Regions from separate parts of the Cytobacillus firmus genome, predicted to be linked through region 2. Evidence: riboswitches for the same ligand, from Rfam matches in the RefSeq annotation. Region 2 holds a riboswitch; the other holds the start of a gene.
What was found. A riboswitch is a leader RNA that binds a small molecule or an ion and turns the genes downstream of it on or off. The one in region 2 is predicted to bind preQ1.
Positions count from the first base shown of each region.

Region 1: it holds a riboswitch for preQ1, as region 2 does, so the genes downstream of both, queC (7-cyano-7-deazaguanine synthase QueC) here and queF (preQ(1) synthase) in region 2, are expected to answer to the same signal.

Region 1 is NZ_CP098323.1:2,345,568-2,355,689, reverse strand. Features, by position in the region: gene NAF01_RS11975 (NRAMP family divalent metal transporter) at 1-245, opposite strand, end outside; gene NAF01_RS11970 (LamB/YcsF family protein) at 418-1,188, opposite strand; gene NAF01_RS11965 (5-oxoprolinase subunit C family protein) at 1,190-2,200, opposite strand; gene pxpB (5-oxoprolinase subunit PxpB) at 2,197-2,907, opposite strand; gene NAF01_RS11955 (CBS domain-containing protein) at 3,245-3,967, shown strand; PreQ1 riboswitch class I at 4,470-4,512, shown strand; gene queC (7-cyano-7-deazaguanine synthase QueC) at 4,566-5,225, shown strand; gene queD (6-carboxytetrahydropterin synthase QueD) at 5,229-5,705, shown strand; gene queE (7-carboxy-7-deazaguanine synthase QueE) at 5,698-6,429, shown strand; gene NAF01_RS11935 (ABC transporter ATP-binding protein) at 6,574-7,680, shown strand; gene NAF01_RS11930 (ABC transporter permease) at 7,670-8,473, shown strand; gene NAF01_RS11925 (ABC transporter permease) at 8,474-9,277, shown strand; gene NAF01_RS11920 (ABC transporter substrate-binding protein) at 9,274-10,122, shown strand, end outside.
Region 2 is NZ_CP098323.1:968,078-978,199, reverse strand. Features, by position in the region: gene NAF01_RS05165 (aminopeptidase) at 1-309, shown strand, start outside; gene NAF01_RS05160 (hypothetical protein) at 722-1,915, opposite strand; gene panF (sodium/pantothenate symporter) at 2,188-3,630, opposite strand; gene NAF01_RS05150 (YhdT family protein) at 3,627-3,917, opposite strand; gene queF (preQ(1) synthase) at 4,074-4,571, opposite strand; PreQ1 riboswitch class I at 4,682-4,727, opposite strand; gene mscL (large conductance mechanosensitive channel protein MscL) at 4,871-5,242, shown strand; gene NAF01_RS05135 (Bax inhibitor-1/YccA family protein) at 5,312-5,953, shown strand; partial or broken gene NAF01_RS05130 (AhpC/TSA family protein) at 6,173-6,610, shown strand; gene NAF01_RS05125 (5-formyltetrahydrofolate cyclo-ligase) at 6,622-7,347, opposite strand; gene NAF01_RS05120 (gluconate 2-dehydrogenase subunit 3 family protein) at 7,807-8,571, shown strand; gene NAF01_RS05115 (GMC family oxidoreductase) at 8,598-10,122, shown strand, end outside.

The DNA.
Region 1 (10,122 bases), 1.4 Mb from region 2:
CCGAGGCCCGGCAGGACATCATTGGCAATATCCTGGGCCCGTTTTTCAGACACAGCAATAATTCGCCAGATATTCATCTGTGCACCAATATCGATAATAATAGAAATTAAAATGACAAACCCGAAGCTTGCAAGCAGTGTTTCTGTAAAAACGGTCGTCTGAGTCAGAAAGCCTGGTCCGATGGCAGATGTAGCCATAAGGAAGGCAGCGCCAAGTAAAAGACTGGCATTAGATTGCTTTTTCATTCATTTTCCCCCAATAAATTAATTTGTGGTTATTTTTTTATACTGTTCGCGCTGAAAAGCATGATTAGTGCCGTTTGCGCTGCCTAATCCGGCATGAACGATACTATTCCATCTAACTGCGATCCGCGCTTGATAAGTCACCAAGTGTTCATTATCTCCATCTATACCAATTTTATTTCAAAAACTCACTGATTTTTGCCACCTGGATACCCGCTTCATTCAGCGCCTTCGGGATATATTGGGCAAATTCCAGGGCGCTTTCACCATCGCCGTGGATGCAGATCGTATTGGCCTCAATGGAAACATCAGTACCCTGAACAGAATGAACTTTTCCTTCTTTGACCATGCGGATTACCTGATTAACAGCAGCGCTGTGATCTGTAATTAGTGCATTGCTCTCCCTTCTTGACGTAAGCGATCCGTCCTCCTGGTAGGTCCGGTCTGAAAATACTTCATTCGCAGAACGGAGGCCTATCTTCCTGCCGGCTTTAACTAATTCGCCCCCTGAGAGACCGAACAGAATCAGTTCTGGATCCACTTTGTAAACAGCTTCTGCGATTGCTTCCGATAACGGTGCGCTTTTGGAGGCCATGTTGAACAGTGCACCGTGCGGTTTAACATGCTGAAGCTTGCCGCCTTCTGATTTAACAAAAGCATATAAAGCGCCAATCTGGTAGACCACCAGGTCATAGGCTTCCTGAGGGGTGATATTTATATCTCTCCGGCCGAAACCATGCAGATCCTGGAGTCCCGGATGGACACCCAGGCCTACATTTTTATCAAGCGCCATCCTGACTGTTTTTCGCATGGTCGCCGGGTCACCGGCATGGAAGCCGCAGGCGATGTTGGCTGAGGTAATGTGGTCCAGGATTTCCTCATCGCGTCCCATCTTGTAGGAACCAAAGCTTTCTCCCATATCACAATTAATGTCAACTATATGCATGTTAATTTCCTCCTCTGGTTTTTAAAAATATGCCTTGTTTTAACTCCTTTAATTTCATTTCTCTCTTAATGAGTAATTGCTGCGCCTGTTCATTTGATATTTCTGCAAACCGTAAGGCGTCTCCGGGTTTAGCTTGTGCCAGAAGGGGAAGATCGACAGCCGCAACCTGTCCAATTTTCGGATATCCGCCGGTTGTCTGCCTGTCAGCAAGCAGGACAATCGGATTTCCATCAGGCGGAACCTGAATGGACCCAAAATTGACGGCCTCAGATATTTGTTCAGCATGCTCTGACAGGGCAAGGGAAGGGCCCTTCAATCTGTATCCCATCCTGTCAGATTGTGCTGTCACCTCAAATGCATGATTAAAAAGCTGAATCCTGCTTTCATGGGTAAATAAATCAAATTGACGGCCCCTGGTGATTCTGATTTCCGGATTCCCCACAGTTTCCGGAATGAGTTTTGAAGCAATGCCCCAGTCGTTTTCAACAAAAGCTTTATCAAGGAGCTGTTTTGATAAAAAGTCATTCATTTTCAACGACTGAAGGGAAGGTTTGCCGGTTTCCAGCACATCTCCAGCCTTTAATGCTCTGCCTTTAAAGCCGCCAATACCAGCGCGCAGGTAAGTGGATTTACTGTTCATTACTTCCGGAACGGCAAAACCGCCGTAAACAGCCAGATAGGCCCGGCACCCTTTTTGGCATCCTCCGAATTTAAGTTCACTGCCTTTTTTCACAAAAACTGACCGCCATGTCCGAATAGGCTGGCCATTGATCGAAGGGGAAAGGTCACCGCCGCAGATTGAAATTAATGTGTCTTCTTCAAATGTCAGGATTGGGCCCATCATCGTTATTTCCAATGCAGGATCATTTTCCTCATTTCCGGACAGCAGATTGGCCATCCGATGTGAAAAAGGATCCATGGCCCCGCTGGCTATGACGCCAAACTTCTGATAGCCGGTTCTCCCGAGATCCTGAATGCTTGAAAGGAGTCCAGGCTTTAACACTTTAATCATTGATCCTTCTCCTCCCAATGATGGTATTCTTCCAGACTGATTGGCCTGAATTTAATTTTATCCCCAGCTTTTAACAAAGTAGGGGATTCATCCATTGGACGAAACAGCTTAACAGGAGTACGCCCGATCAGCTGCCAGCCTCCTGGCGTCTCGATGGGGTAAATCCCGGTCTGCATCCCGGCAATCCCAACTGTACGCTCGGGAATTTTTAACCGGGGTGTATCCCGTCTTGGTGCGGCAATTTGTTCTGACATACCGCCGATAAAAGGGAAGCCTGGCGCAAAGCCGATCATATAGACCAGATAGCTGCCTGAAGAGTGAATGTCTATTACTTCATCAGGGGTAAGGCCATTATGTTCGGCAACATAATCAAGATCAGGGCCAAATTCTCCTCCGTAGCAAACCGGAATTTCCACTATTCTTGCTTCCTTTGCCTTATTTTCCCCCAGCTCTTCCATAAGCGGTTTTAGGTGAGAACATATGAAGTCAAATGGAAGTTCTCCATCTGAAAGCTGATAGATCTCAAATGGATTATAAAAAACAGTGACGGTTGTGTAAGCGGGTATGTATTCAATCATCCAATCTGGAGGATGTTTTTCGAGAAAGGCTGTCAGTGTCTGCACTTTTTGATGTGCATCCTCACTGATTTCGTTCCCAAGTTCAATAAGAACGGCATTATCTCCTAAAGGATGTACAGTGTATTCCATCATTTCACCTGCTTTCGCAATAAATGTAAGGAGCTGAAGGTTGTAAAATATTATTCAATAATAATAAATAGCCTTTTTCACCGAGACGAAATACACATATTATTCTTTCCTAAAAAAAGGGAAATCTATGTTTATTCACGTTAAGAGGAAAAAATTTATTAGTAAACTTATATATTTATGCAATGTCTTCAGCTAAAGAATATAATATCATATAATAGATTGAAAATTCTATTTGTGCAAATTATTCTGCCGGAAGGCGAACCAGAATCTTCATAGTTTATTTTGTCCTCTAATATGGGAATAAAGTAGGGACATTATGAATTAGGGAGAGATTATTGTGGGTGCAGATAGAGAAATGAACTTATCAGAAAGATTTGAGGCAGCCTTTAACCGAATTCACAAGGCCTTGAAACAATCTGCTAAACAAGCCAGAACAGACAGGTTTTATAAGCTGATTGAAATACAGAAAAACCATTCGCTGATTCGATTATATGAGGATGATTTACATCAGTTTGCCAAACTGAGAAATGCTATAGTCCATGAAAAAATTGATCTGGATTATTATATAGCAGAACCGCACCTGGAAACGGTGGAAAAAATTGAACTGATTGCCGGCCATTTTGAAAAGCCCAAAACCGCGATTTCGATTGCTGCCACACCGGTATTTTATTTTTATGAAGATGGCAAGCTTTCAGATGTACTGGCCATTATCAATAAATTCTCGCATTCCCAGTTTCCCATTTATTCGCGGGAAGAGGAATATTCCTGGCTGTTAACATCAGCGGATATTGTAAAATGGATGGCAGAGCATTTTACTGAAGAAACGATCCAGCTGAAAAAGGTGAAAATCAAAGAGCTTTTCAACAAGAAATCGAAGCATCAAATAGCCTTTGCCGGAACGAATACCTCTATTTTCGATTTGGAGGATATGTTTGAGGAGAGCAGAAATAAAAATGAAAAACTTGAAGGGATCATTGTAACCGAGAATGGAAAGCCGACTGAAAAACCCAAAGGCATCATTACAGCCTGGGACCTGCTGGAGGCAGATTCAGAAAATTAGATAAAGTGAAACTTCAATCAGTGGGGATTTTCCTTATCCCCCACTGATTGTTAGTCGCGTTCTAGTGTCGCTAAGATCTCCGCTAGCGCTTCGATCAATCGACACTGCGAACCCGATTGGTTCAACTAAGCCTCTGCCTGCGCCTCGGCAAGTTTCACTGTATCTCACCAATCGGGCCTTTACATTATAAAGCGAGGCGACTTGCCCAGGGGTGACAAGCATAAGACGAGCAGCTGGAGGGAAGTGCCTTTCTTCCCACCAGCTGATTGGCTTATGACCTCGAGCCCCTAGGAGCCGCAGCTAGATTGGGCAGTTTGACCCCCACTTATCCTCCTTTGATTCCTTTGAATCTTGATGTGAGGGTCTTACTGCCCGTTAGACTGCGATAATCTGTTGCATGATTTAGAATTATAAAACTTTTTATTTGAGTATAAGTAATACCTTCTAAAACTCCGGTAAAGATGATAATATAAACTGATAGTTCAATAGAAAATCCGTGTATACGGTAGAGGTTCTAGCTACCCTCTTTAAAAAACTAAGGAAAACAGGTCTGCTTTCTTAGTGGTCCTGTTTTTCTATGTTAAAGGAGAATTTTTATATGAAAAATGATAAAGCGCTCGTTGTATTCAGCGGCGGCCAGGATAGTACTACCTGCTTATTCTGGGCAAAGGAACGTTTTGCCGAGGTGGAAGCAGTCACTTTTAATTATAATCAGCGGCACAAGCTTGAAATTGAATGTGCCCAGCAAATAGCAAAAGATCTGGGAATCAGGCATCATATCCTTGATATGTCCCTATTGAATCAGCTTGCGCCAAACGCACTGACACGTGATGATATCGAAGTAAAGGATGGAGAGGAAGGCGGGCTTCCATCTACATTTGTACCAGGGAGAAACCTGTTATTCCTGTCATTTGCCGGTGTGCTTGCGAGTCAAATTAATGCAAGGCATATTATTACAGGTGTGTGTGAGACAGATTTCAGCGGCTACCCTGATTGCCGGGATATGTTTATAAAATCACTGAATGTCACACTGAATCTGTCGATGGATGGGCAGTTTGTGATCCATACACCTTTAATGTGGCTCAATAAAGCTGAGACATGGAAACTGGCAGATGACTTGGATGCCCTTGAGTATGTGCGTAATAATACGCTGACATGCTACAACGGCATTCCGGCAGATGGCTGCGGTGAGTGTCCGGCCTGCAATTTAAGACAAAAGGGCCTTGAAGAATACCTCAATGAAAAGGGGGCGCTTTAAGACATGTACGGATTTAGGATTGTTGATAAACTCCAAAAAATCAATGAAGACATTAAGCCGGATCAGCTGAAATACCACCATAAGCGTGTAATGGTCAGCAAGGAATTCACTTTTGATTCAGCCCATCATCTGCATTGCTATGAAGGCAAATGCAAAAACCTGCACGGCCACACCTACAAGGTGATTTTTGGCATAAGCGGATTTGTGGATGACAGAGGGTTAATGATTGATTTCGGTGACATAAAAGAAATCTGGAAAAATGAGATTGAGATATTTCTTGACCACAAGTATCTGAATGAAACTCTGCCCCCGATGAATACGACTGCTGAGAATATGGTTGTCTGGATTTATGAAAAAATGCAAGAAAGCCTGCAAAACAGAATAGAGCAATATGACGGTGCAAGAGTTGAATTTGTGCGCCTTTTTGAAACTCCAACAAGCTATGCTGAGGCAAGAAGGGAGTGGATGGAGGTTGAGTAAGATTCCTGTATTGGAAATCTTCGGGCCGACCATTCAGGGGGAAGGAATGGTGATTGGCCAGAAAACGATGTTCGTCCGTACAGCAGGATGTGATTATTCCTGCAGCTGGTGTGATTCCTCTTTTACCTGGGATGGAAGTGCGAAGGACAGCATCCGCCAAATGGAACCGGATGAGATCTGGAAGGAGCTCAAAGAACTCGGCGGAGACGGATTTTCTTTCGTAACCATTTCGGGCGGCAATCCGGCTCTTCTGAAAAATTTGGGTGAATTTATTTCTCTGCTAAAAGCTGAACGAATTAAGCTCTGTCTGGAAACACAGGGAAGCCGCTGGCAGGATTGGTTTTATGAAATTGATGAACTCACCCTGTCCCCAAAGCCGCCGAGTTCAGGCATGAATACTGACTTTGAAGTGCTCGATCTGATCGTGAATAAACTGCAGGCCGGCAGAAGGGAAGATCAGCAGTTCTCTCTGAAGATCGTTGTTTTTGATGATGCGGATTATGAATATGCGAAAGACGTTCATAAGCGTTATCCCGGGGTTCCGTTTTATCTGCAGGTTGGGAATGATGATACGGTAACAGCAGATGACCGGAATTTACTCCAGAGACTCCTTGATAAATATGACTGGCTTATTGAAAAAACGATTCATGACAATGAGCTGACAGATGTGAAAGTACTTCCGCAGCTGCATACCTATGTATGGGGCAATAAGCGGGGAGTATAGCGACCGAAATCCCGCATACAAGATGCGGGGTTATTTTTGTATAGTAATTGCAATATATGACAGATTTCGGGCAATCTATGATATTATACGTTTGAACTTAACAAGGCATACGTGCTGTAAAATTCGATAGATAGGGAGAGTTAGATGACAGATAACACCATTATCCGTTTTAATTCGGTGACAAAAAGATATGATAATGATCCGCCAGTTTTAAAAAATGTCAGCTTTGAAATTGAACGCGGGAAGTTCTATACCCTGTTAGGTCCATCGGGCTGCGGGAAAACGACGATCTTGCGGCTGATTGCCGGCTTTACTGAACCTACTGAAGGGGATATCTATTTTAATGGAAAAGTCATTAATCATGTTCCCGCCAACAAAAGGCAAGTAAACACGGTTTTTCAGGACTATGCCCTGTTTCCGCATCTGAATGTATATGAAAACATAGCATTCGGCTTAAAAATCAAAAAAATGAAGAAAGCGGAGATTGAGAAAAAAGTAAAAGAAGCGCTGAAGTTTGTAAACCTTGAAGGCTATGAAAACCGGGAAATTAAAGAAATGTCAGGAGGGCAGCGCCAGCGTGTTGCCATCGCAAGGGCTATTGTCAATGAGCCTGAGGTAATTCTCCTGGATGAGCCCCTATCCGCACTTGACCTGAAGCTGCGGACCGAAATGCAGTATGAACTTAGGGAGCTGCAGAGGAATCTTGGCATCACGTTTATTTTTGTCACACATGACCAGGAGGAAGCACTTGCCATGTCAGATGAAATCTTCGTGCTTAACAGCGGAAGCATTGAGCAGAGCGGTACTCCTACTGATATTTATGACGAGCCGATCAATCGCTTTGTAGCAGATTTTATTGGTGAATCCAATATTGTTGCCGGAACAATGATCAAGGATTATCAGGTCCAGTTTGCCGGAAGGTTATTTGAGTGTGTTGACGGAGGCTTTGAGCCCAATGAAGAGATTGAGATCGTAATTCGGCCTGAAGATCTCGCTATTACAGCCCCGGATGATGGGAAGCTGAAGGTTAAAGTTGACTCCCAGCTATTCAGGGGAGTGCATTATGAGATCAGCTGCTATGACAGCGATGGCAATGAGTGGCTCGTCCATTCAACCAAAAAGGCGACCGTCGGGGACCAAATTGGCCTACATTTTGATCCTGAAGCGATCCACGTCATGAGGCATGGGGAAACCGAAGAGGAATTTGATAAGCGTCTGGAAGCTTATGAAGAGGGAAGCCATGAGAACTAATTCCCGCAATTTTTATTTAATTCCTTATGTACTTTGGATTGCCCTCTTTGTTGTGACGCCTTTGCTTCTTGTCCTGTATTATTCGTTCTTTGATATTGAAGGGGCATTCACATTGGAGAATTATCGCAAATTCTTTACGCCTGTTTATTTAAAAATGACGCTAAGCTCCTTTTGGTATGCCTTTTTAATAACCTTATTTTCATTGCTGATCGCTTATCCGACTGCATATTTGCTTACGAAAACAAAGCATAAGCAGCTGTGGCTCTTATTGATCATCCTGCCATCCTGGATTAATCTGCTTTTGAAAGCCTATGCTTTCCTTGGCATCTTCGGAACCTATGGCGCTGCGAATAGCTTTCTGGAAGCGATGGGAATCGGCGGAAGACAAATCCTGTTTACGGATTTCAGCTTTATCTTTGTGTCGGTCTATATATTTCTTCCTTTTATGATATTGCCGATATTTAATTCTTTAGATGAATTGAATCCAACGCTTTTGGATGCTTCCAATGATTTGGGCGGTTCTTCCTGGGTAACATTCAAGCGTGTTATCTTTCCTTTGACACTGGATGGCGTGAAAGCAGGATGCCAGATTGTCTTTATCCCTGCTTTATCATTATTCATGCTGACAAGACTGATTGCAGGAAACCGTGTCATTACTCTTGGAACCGCCATTGAGCAGCACTTTCTTGTAACACAGGATTGGGGAATGGGCTCTACCATTGCCGTCTTCCTGATTATTGCCATGGTACTTATTATGGTGCTGACAGGCAGAAGAAAGCGGGGGATCCTATAAATGAAAAAGAACAGAAAATGGCCGGCAGTTTACTTGGCTCTTATCTTTATCATCCTGTACGCCCCGATCTTTTACTTAATATTTTATTCCTTCAACAGCGGAGGAACCATGTATCAGTTCGAAGGATTTACTTTGGATTGGTATCGGGAGCTGTTTGCGGATACCCGATTGCTCATTATTGTCCTGAACACTGTGATTATTGCTCTTTTATCTGCATCGATATCCACCATCATTGGAGTGGCCGGGGCACTTGCAATTGCTTATGCACGAAAACGCAGAGTAAAAAACACGCTGCTGTCACTGAATAATGTGCTGATTGTCAGTCCGGATGTCATTATTGGCGCGTCGTTTTTAATTCTTTTTACGATGATCGGACTTAAGCTTGGATTTGTATCTGTTTTACTGGCACACATCGCTTTCAGTGTTCCGATTGTCGTTCTGATGGTTTTGCCTAAGATTGAAGAGATGAGCACATCGATGATTTATGCTGCCATGGATCTTGGGGCCAGCAGGTTGGATGTTCTGACTAAGGTCATTCTCCCTTATATCACTCCTGGAATTTTCGCAGGCTTTTTTATGGCACTGACCTATTCTCTGGATGATTTTGCCGTCACTTTCTTTGTTACAGGCAATGGCTTTACCACTTTGTCTGTTGAGATTTATTCCCTGGCAAGAAGAGGAGTTTCACTAAATATCAATGCTTTATCCGCTTTGCTTTTCCTATTTACCATCATTCTGGTTACAGGCTATTACTTTATTACAAAGCGCAATGAGAAGCCGAATGGAATGGGGGTAAGGCAATGAAGAAGCTTATTCAGGCGCTCGCCGCCGTATTAATCGTTTCATTCGCCTTGTTGTACATCGTTTCCGGGCTGAATTCCTCCCAGGGCTACACAAGCGGCAATACATTGACCATTTTTAACTGGGGCGATTATATTGATGCAGACCTGGTCGATAAGTTCGAACAGGAAACAGGCATTAAAGTCATCTATGAAACATTCGATTCCAATGAAGCGATGATGACGAAAATTGAACAGGGCGGCACAGCTTATGATATTGCAGTTCCATCAGAATATGCGATAGAAAAAATGAAGGAAGAAGACCTGCTGCTGCCGGTTGATCATTCTAAAATTCCAAACCTGAAATATATTGATCCGCGTTTTATGGACCTGCCTTTTGATCCTGAAAATGAGTATTCAATTCCCTATTTCTGGGGCACTGTCGGTATTCTTTATAATACCGATATTTTGGGTGATAAAGAAATCACGAGCTGGAATGATCTGTGGGAACCTGAATTAAAAAACCAGATCCTCCTGATTGATGGGGCAAGGGAAGTAATGGGCATGGGGCTCAACAGTCTTCATTATTCTCTGAATGACAAAGATAAAGACCATTTGATCGAAGCTAAAGAAAAACTCGATCGCCTTACACCTAACATTAAAGCGATTGTGGGTGATGAAATCAGAATGCTGATGGAAAATGATGAAGCCGGCATTGGCGTGGTTTGGTCCGGCACGGCACAGGAGCTTATGTGGGAGAAGGATAATCTTGAATATGTAGTTCCGGAAGAAGGCTCCAATCTCTGGTTTGATAATATGGTCATCCCTAAGACTGCTAAAAACCCGGAAGCGGCCCACCAGTTCATGAAT
Region 2 (10,122 bases):
GAAGGCTCCCACTATCTTGGTGAAGTGGCACTGGTTCCTTTCAACTCGCCAATTTCCAAGTCCAATCTGCTTTTCTATAATACTTTATTTGATGAAAACGCTTCAAACCACCTTGCCATCGGCAGTGCGTATGCATTCTGTATTGAAGGCGGCAAGAAAATGTCCAGTGAAGAACTGGGTGAAAACGGCTTGAACGAAAGCTTAACACATGTTGATTTCATGATCGGTTCCGCTGAAATGGATATCGACGGAATCACTGAAGACGGCAGCGCTGAACCTGTATTCAGAAAAGGTGATTGGGCATTTTAAAGCGGAGGCGCCTTGCCCACGAAGGAACGCAGACTAAGAACGCCACGTCCTGTGGCAACGTCTGCATGACCCACATCCTCCCAAAAGCTGTCGCTTTCGGTCGTGCGATGTTTTGCTGACGAAGCCTTCCCTGTCCTGTGGGCCTCAAGCACAAGACGGTCCTCCCGGAAAGGCGTTCTTTGCCTTTTGGGGAGGATTGCTCGAAATGTGAAGGCGACTGCCCAGGGACGACAGGCATAAGACGGTTCCTGTAAGAAGGCGTTTTTCCTTCTGAAAGGAAACGGCTTATGATCCCGAGTCCCTAGGAGCCGAAACAAGACAAGCTTGTGACCTCGAGGGGGTAGGCGCCGGAGCTAGACAGTTCTCGATGTTCAAAGTCTAATGTTTTCTTATTCTATAAAAAATCATGCGGTCATTGACCCGCATGATTTTTTGTTTTTCTTAATACGATTTCACTAACGTTTCCTTCTAAATCAGAAATCATATCGATGGAATATTTATCTGCCGGGTAGGTGGAGATGGTTTCACCTGACAGCTTCTCTTCCCTAACCTCCGCTGGAGTGCCAAACATGGCAGTAATCTCGTCCATTGACGTTCTCACCCGCTGTCCAGGAATGGAAATAGCTGTTACGTTCCCCGTTTCCCGTTCATAATAATAGGTAATTTCAGGGTACATCACAAAAGGGCTTCCACCTTCAAACCCCTCTTCAACAAAGTTTGGATCTGACTTTTTAATTTCAGATATGTTTGTGCCAATCGGAAATGGACTTCCGAGGGGGATTCCCTGTTTTGCTTTCTCAATGGCATCCCCACTGAGTGCCAGGTTTTTAAATGGATAGTAAAGGGCTTCCTTTTTCAGCCACAGATTCATCCAGTCGATATCAGAATGATCTTCTTCTGAAAGCTCGATTTGGTCGTGCAGGCTCATTGAATGGGCTTCCTCATTAAAAAGCCATGTTGAAATAACCCATCCGTCACTCTTTTTTTGGGCAGTTTGAAGATATTTTTGATTAATAGTTTTTATTTTCGCTTTGGAGGTAGTGGTCATGTCTTTTTCCGTACTTATTCTTTGCACTTCTCCGTCCTTAATCGCCAGCAGCTGGCCCTTGACTAAGTTTTCCCCCTTGGACTGAAAGATCGAGATGATGGTTTTATTCCTCATTTTCTGGGTGTAAACCTGTTCCTTTGAAGGATTAAAGGACATTTCAGAACTGTCATTTAGAGCTGCTTGTTTATACGCTTCTTTTGACCCCTTCAAAGCCAGGTATACTGAATAATGTCCTGTAAAATAGGAATCGCCTTTCTTTCCTTTCGCACTGTCCTCTTCCAGAATGGTTCTTCTTTCGTCTTCCGAAAAAAGGTAAACCGTATATTTCATGATCCCGTCTGCTGCGTCAATCTGGAATAGTGACTTGCGTTCAAGCCAAACCGTATCTTTTTTATCTTTACCAGCCTCTTGTACTGATATATTATCTTCTGCTTCCACTTTATCTTCTTTTTCCAGTTTTATTTCTTCTGTATTTAAAGATGCATTTATTTCACTTGAACAGCCTGCTATAACGGATGACAGCATGGCAATCATGATCATATTTATAAAATTTTTCATTATAGTCTCCCTAATGTTAAAAAACATTTCCATTTTAAGTCAAATGTTACAATTACGTTTCAACTAATTAAGTGTAACAAATAGGGATCGTTTCTACAAACCTATCAATATGCTCATTTTTTTACAAAAACCCATGTTTCCTCCCTTATCCTTAATATATGACTCTTCTCCTGCTTCAATCAAACGTTTGATTATAGTGACGAGGGCCTGATCTATAGGCACTTTGCCGGTTAATACGAAAGGCCCCGGAATACCTCTCCGGGGCCTTTTGGTTAAATTTCTGCTGCCGCAGGTGCTGTTTTTTCGGTAAATAGACTTACCGCTATATATGCGGCCAGTGATAAAGCAATAGGCAATACGACTGTATTCATGCCTAAAGCATTGGGATAAAAAGTATGGAATAAAATATAGGAAGCCGTTCCGGTTATCATGGAGGCCACTGCACCATATTTATTTCCCTTCGCCCAATAAAGGCCCAGCACAACAGGCCATATGAATGCTGCTTCCAGTCCTCCAAAAGAAAAGAGATTCAGCCAGATCAGCAAATCGGGCGGACTGAGCGCCATGATGCATACCAGAACCCCCAGCAGGGCTGTGACTGCAAAACTCATTTTCTTAACCGTGCTTTCTTCAGCATCAGGTTTAATGTAATTAATATACACATCTTTAACAATCGCCGAGCTGACCAGAAGGAGCAGGGAATCCACGGTTGACATAATGGCAGCCATCGGTGCAGCCAGCACAATTCCCGCAAGCCATGGTGGAAGGACTTCCATGGCAATCATCGGCATAACTTTATCCCCCACCTCAATTCCGGGAAGAATCGGCCGGGCAAACACGCCAATTAAATGCATGCCAAGCATGATAAAGCCGACCACGATTGTTCCGATGATAATGGCCCTATGCATGGCTCTGGCATTTTTATAAGACATGGCCCTTACTGCAACCTGAGGAAGACCTACAACCCCAACTCCAACCAGAATCCAGAATGAGGATACATATAAAGGGGTCAATCCGCCATCAAAGCCAAACGGTGTAATTAGATTCGGGTTTTCTGAAGACAGATCGCTGACAATATTCGGTATTCCTCCACCTGCCACAATAACAGCAACCAGAAGGATCATGGTTCCGATAAACATTATCCCGCCCTGGACGGCATCCGTTACGGCAACAGCCCGGAAACCGCCTATGACAACATAGACCATGACAGAAGCTGCGAAAATAAACAAAGCCGATAAATAGCTTAATCCTGTCAGTGATTCAATTAATCTTGCTCCGCCAACCCATTGGGCAGCCATGGCGGAAAACAGGAAAATAATGATGCTGAGAGAGGATAGCCAGACAACCCATTTGCTGTTATATCTTTCTTTCAGAAAATCGATGAGTGTTACAGCATTATACTTTCTTGCTGTAATTGCAAATTTTTTCCCCAGAACCATGAGGACGAAATAACCAGTAACAACCTGTGACATGGCAAGCAGTACCCAGCCAAGCCCCTGTGTGTATGCAACACCAGGACCCCCAATGAAACTGCTGGCACTTCCGTAGGTGGCAATCATGGTCATGGCCAGAATAAAACCGCCCAGCTGCCTTCCTCCAAGAAAATAATCCTGCAGAAACGAACTGCTCGTATCAATCTTCCTGCTGGACCATAAACCCACCAGAAAAATAATGATTAAAAAGAAGATAAGAGGAGCAATGACCTGCCAGTTCATTCGGATTCTCCCCCTTCCCCGTTTTCTTCGAACGGAACTTCCTTAAACAGGAATTTTACAGCTGCTGATACCAGTATCACCATGACAACAAATCCGGCTACACAGCTCCAGAAAAACCAGGCAGGCAGCCCCATGATGAATGTATACTCATCGGCAGGTTCGGACCCCAGCCCATAGGCAAACCCATACCACCAAATAAAATTAAAGAGTACGAGACCAATGCCAATCCACGCTTCTTTCTCTGCAATCTTAAAGCGAGGATCTTTTTTATGTATGCTTTTCTTCATTATGTCCCCTTTCAGAGCTTTATTATTGTACTGCTCTATTAAAATACAGAATATTCCCTAAATATAATCCCACTTATGTATATTTTCTGCAACAAAAAAAGCAGATTGCTCTGCCTTTTTTGATATTATTTTAAAATTGCAGTTTAAGCAAGGGTCTTAGCGATTGTCAATTGTCTCCGGATATAGATCATGGTTCATCAAGCGGTAATCTGCCATTTTTTCATATTTCGTCCCCGGCTTTCCGTAGTTGCAATAAGGATCGATGGAGATTCCTCCACGCGGAGTGAACTTGCCCCAAACCTCAATATAGCGGGGATCCATTAATTCGATAAGATCATTCATAATGATGTTCATGCAATCCTCATGGAAATCGCCATGATTTCTGAAGCTGAAAAGATATAGCTTTAACGACTTGCTCTCTACCATCTTTTGATCCGGAATATAGCTGATATAGATGGTCGCAAAATCCGGCTGGCCTGTTTTCGGACAAAGGCTCGTAAACTCAGGACAATTAAACTTAACAAAATAATCGCGGTTTGGATGCTTATTATCAAAAGCCTCCAGAATCTCAGGCGAATATTCAAAAAGATAGTTAGTACCCTGATTTCCCAATAATGTAATATCCGTTAATTCCTCATCTTTTCTTCCTGACATAAAAATAGCCTCCCTTTATATGATCCCGCTGATCCTAAAGAGAGGCCCGAAAAGTACAGCTTGAAAAATAAAACCATATCCTCTCATGGATATGGTTGATTATTATAATCAAAGCCATAGTTTTTTATAGAGGGTGAAGCTATGAACCTCTCCCGCTCACACGGGAATAATAGAAATATAATTGTCATAGTTACTATAGAGAAAAAGCCTGTTTCTGTCAATAGGTGCTTTCTCTATCTGGTTTTCAAACATTCTTCATAGTATAATAACGGTAATTTTTCAAAGAAAGGTGACTTGTTATGTGGAATGAGTTTAAAAAATTCGCCCTAAAGGGAAATGTCCTGGATTTGGCAGTTGGGGTTGTAATCGGAGCTGCCTTCGGAAAGATTGTATCTTCCCTTGTAGATGATATTATTATGCCGCTTGTCGGATTGCTGATGGGCGGAGTGGACTTTAGCGATCTGATGATAAAAGTCGGCAGCGCCGAGGTCAAATATGGTTTATTCATACAGAATGTGGTGGATTTCTTCATCGTGGCATTTTCCATTTTCGTCTTTATCAGGATTATTAACAATCGTTTCAAAAAGAAAGAAGAGGCAGCACCGGCACCAGCTGTGGATAAAAATGTGGAGCTTTTAACTGAAATAAGAGACCTTTTAAAAAATAAATAATTTATGAAACTTAAATAATAGCTCAGTCGTATATACATATACAAATGATTAAAGAGGAGAAATGAAGAAATGTATGTACAGCATACCGCAAATAACAGTTATTTGCCTTCTGTTTTACGGGCGTTTGCCTTATCATTGGGGATTGCTTTTATTGGAACGATGGCTGGTGTTTTCATCCCTCCAGCCCTGTTTTTGCCGCTGATGCTTCTTGAGCTCGGAATGCTGCTTTTCGCTTTCCTGCTCCGCCGCAAAAAAGCTATTGGGTATACATTCCTTTATGTATTTACATTTATTTCAGGGATGACGACCTACCCGATTGTTGCCCACTACCTGGCTGCTATTGGACCTAACCCTGTTTTAACAGCACTTGCGACGACAACGGTCGTGTTCACAGGCTTAGCCGTATATGCTTCAACAACGAAGCGGGACTTATCTTTCCTTGGCGGCATGCTGATGGCGGCATTGCTCGCTCTTATTGCGATTGGAATTTTCAGCCTCATCTGGCCATTAAGCTCTAATGCGATGCTCGCGTTCTCCTTCATCGGAGTGCTCGTGTTCAGCGGATATGTGCTATTCGACTTCAACCGCATGAAGCAGTATGGAGTGTCACCGGAAGAAGTGCCTTTGATGGCTCTTAACCTATACCTTGATTTTATCAACCTGTTCATTAATATCCTTCGCATTTTTGGGATATTGGGGAGCCGGGACTAAACAGGAGTGCGAACTCCTGTTTTTTTATGTGCAAGCCGCAATTCTTTATTCCTTCAAAAGAATTAGGTATGATCAGATGTAAATCCGAAAGGCGGGATATTCATGAAATATATTTTAGAAACCCAAAATCCTGATAAAAATATTACGCTTGAACAGGCTATCAGCAGCCAGTACACAATGGCTGTCTTTGTCCGCCATCTTGGCTGACCGGTCTGCCGGGAATATCTTGCGCAGTTGCGCGAGCGCATAAATGAAGTAGAAGCTAAAGGATTTCAAGTCATTGTCATTGCTCCTTCGAAAGGAACCTTTATCAGTCAATTCCTTGAGCAATTCGGTCCGTTCCCTTTTCCGATCCTCGGAGACCCTTCCAGGGAAGCTTATAGAGGAATGGGACATAAAACCATGCCAAAGTGGAAGCTTCTTTCAAAAGCAGCACTTGGGTTTATTACAGGAAAAGTCGGCGGCTTTATCCCTAAGGATGAAAAACAAAAGGAGTTTGTCATGAGATCCATGAAAACTCAGGATGTCTACATTCAGGGCGGGACATGGCTTTTCTCGCCTCAGGGCAAAATTTTATGGAATCATATTGATGAATCCCCTGAAAATCACGCAAAGATTGATGATGTTTTAAAGAAAATGGACGAAGTTAAAGCTTAAAAGGCAGTCAATTACTTGGCTGCTTTTCCTTTTGTGATCTCCCATATTTCACGCAAAACCGGCATCTCTTCCATTTCCTTCTCCGTTACAAGATCCCATTGAATCCCGTTTGGTTTTGGATATGGCGTGTTGGTTTTGATCAGTTCCTTTTCAGTGGCAATCCAGTCGACAGTCAGATCATATGGATCCCTCGGGATATCTGCGTCTGTCACCTGGGCGCTGTTAACTGTTCCAATCACGGGGATTTCAGGATTCCCCAATTCTCTAATTATCGCATACTCCCGGTCAGCATAGCCCTCCCCTTTTCCGACCCGCCGGCCATCCCGGTGAAGCCCCACAGATCCGGCAAAAAACAAATCAATTTTCGGCAATTCTGTAAGGGGAACTTCTTTTCCGTATGAGTGGATATGCTTAAGGCTCGCTGCTTTTCGCTCCTCCCCTGCAGGTACCCATTCCGGCTTTACCATAATAAAGCCTGCTTTAAGCCGTGGAGTGGGAACCAGCAATGTCTTTCCATCTTTCAAAATTTGGCTGCGGACCGGCAGCTGCGGAGAATCAGGATTTACCTTAATGACTTTAGCCTCTTTATACTCAGGCATAGTAAAAACAAATGCAGCCGCTTTTTCAGCTCCTTTGAAATTGGGAATTCTATTCGATAAAGGAAACGGAAAGCGGCCAAGCTTGTTCTCCTCAAGAAAATTCCATATGTACTCACGGATTTCTTTCTTCGTTTTCATCGTGTTTCACTTCCTTTCTTTCATTTTATCTATTAAAGAAAAAAACTCCAATTTTTTAGATAAACAGGTTTTAAGACAAGTTCACGGGGTAAACAAATAATGCAAGGCCAATAACAAAACGGAAGGGACTGGTTGACGATGAAAAGCGTAACAGCGACTTCAAGGTTCGTCATTGGCATTGCAAGAAACCAGGGAGGGTTTGCAGAGCGTTCGAAAGGCACTCTCGTCTATAACCGATATATTTAAAATCGGTTCGGCCCTATGCAAATCGTAATCTCCAGGTTGCCCGTCATTCGGACTTAAAAAAGGTGCAGACCAATCGGTTTGCATCTTTTTTAATGCCATAAAAACCCCCTTATCTCCTCTCTTCTTTTCACAAGCCAAAAAATAATCCCATCGAACTGTTTAGACAAGTATATTTTTCTCCATAATGGCAAATAAAAGGAGGTTTCCATATAAATGTCTGAACATGAACAAAAACAAGAATCAACCATGTCCCGGAGGAGATTCATCCGCAATTCCGGGTTAGTTGCCGGAGGTTTAGTAGGAGGCGGTATTCTTGGCGGCTTAATTGGTGCAAACATGAACAAAGACGGTACAGCAACGAAAGAGAATGCCCATACAAACAGGCATGATCAGGTTGCCTATCAGCAGTCGCCTTTATATTTCACAAACCCCGAGACATTCGGAATCCTGCAGGCTGCCGTTGAGAGAATTTATCCAAAGGATGAAAATGGCCCTGGTGCCAATGATTTGGATGTTCCATTTTTTATCGACCATCAGCTTGCGGGCTCATGGGGCAATAATACAAGGGAATATATGCAGGGTCCATTCTTTCCAGGGTCGAACTTTCAGGGCTACCAGTCCCCTTTAAAACGGCATGAAGTATTTGATGTCGGACTTGCTGCCCTGCAGACCTACAGCAATGAAAAGTTCAAGAAGCCATTTGCTGAACTGGAGGGCGAACAGCAGGATGAAATTCTTACAGCCTTTGAAGAGGATAAAGTGAAGCTCCGGGGTGTTACTTCAAGGACGTTCTTTAATATTCTCCGGGCCGCCACCATTGAAGGTGTATATGCAGATCCTGCCTATGCCGGAAACAAAAATATGGAAGGCTGGAAAATGAAAGACTTTCCTGGCCATCAAATGAGCTATATCAATCAAATTGAGTCTGAAAAATTTGTGAAAATTAAACCCAACAGCCTCCATTCATATACGAAATAGTACTATCTTTTAAGGAAGTGGTAAAAATGGCGAAAACATTGCCAAAAACTGATGCAGTCATTGTAGGAGTCGGATGGGCCGGCGGAATCATTGCGGCTGAACTTGGGAAACAGGGATTAAAAGTTGTCGGCCTGGAGCGTGGAAAAGAGCGCGGCGTCAAGGACTACTATGTGGTCCATGATGAACTGCGCTATGGAATCCGCTATGAATTAATGCAGGATCTTTCTAAAGAAACGATTACGTTCCGCAATCAAGGGAAGGAACGTGCCCTTCCGATGCGCCAGCTTGGGTCCTTTTTGCTGGGCGAAGGCTTAGGCGGGTCCGGTGTTCACTGGAATGGGCATACTTTCCGCTTTCTGCCTTATGATTTTGAAATCAAGTCACAGACAGTTAAAAAATATGGCGAAGCCAAGATCAAAGGTCTTCAAGTTCAGGATTGGGGCATTACATACGATGAATTGGAGCCTTATTTCTACGAATTTGAAAAGGCGGCAGGAATTGGCGGAGAAGAAGGTGAGCTTGGGCCAAAAAGAGCAGAGCCGTTCCCAAATCCTCCAATGAAGGAAACACCTATTACAGCAAGATTTAAAAAGGCCGCGAAATCATTGGGGATGAAACCTTACCAAATGCCATCCGGCAATATGAGCGAGGCTTATGAAAACCAATATGGCGCCAAGATGGCTCCATGCCAGTATTGTGCGTTTTGCGAACGCTTCGGCTGTGAATATGGAGCAAAAGCTGATCCGACTGTGGCCGTTATTCCGTTTGCCAAAGAAACGGGAAATGTGGATATCCGCAACTTTGCGAATGTAACGGAAATTATTCACGACGGCAAAAAAGCAACCGGTGTACGCTATGTGGATGTCCAGACAAAAGAAGAATTCATTCAGCCGGCCGAAATGGTTATTGTGACCAGCTATGTCATGAATAACACACGCCTGCTGCTGACATCCAAACTGGGGCGCCCATACAATCCTGATACAGGATCAGGGGTGATCGGGAAGAACTATTGCTATCAGATCCTTCCCGGGTCAGCGGGCTTTTTTGATGAAGAACAATTTAACACCTTCATGGGTGCCGGTGCCCTCGGTGCAACTGTGGATGATTACAATGGAGACAATTTTGACCACTCGGATCTTGGATTTATTCATGGCGGCTCCATATCTATCAACCAGTCAGGATACCGTCCAATTCAATATAATATGGTTCCGACTGATACACCGAAATGGGGCAGCAAGTTTAAGGAGAATTCCATCAAGTATTTCACACGGGCTTTAAGCATTGGCACCCAGGGAGCATCCATGCCTGTTCAGCACAATTATATGGATCTGGATCCTTCTTATAAAGATGCTTACGGGCTTCCGCTGCTTCGTATGACATACGATTTCACGGAACAGGATAAGAATCTTTATAACTATATTGGAAAAATCACAGACAACATCATGAAGGAAATGGGACCATCAAAAATTAACGACAGGCAGCAGCTGGAGCATTACGATATCGTCCCTTACCAGACGACACACAATACAGGCGGTGTCATCATGGGGGCTG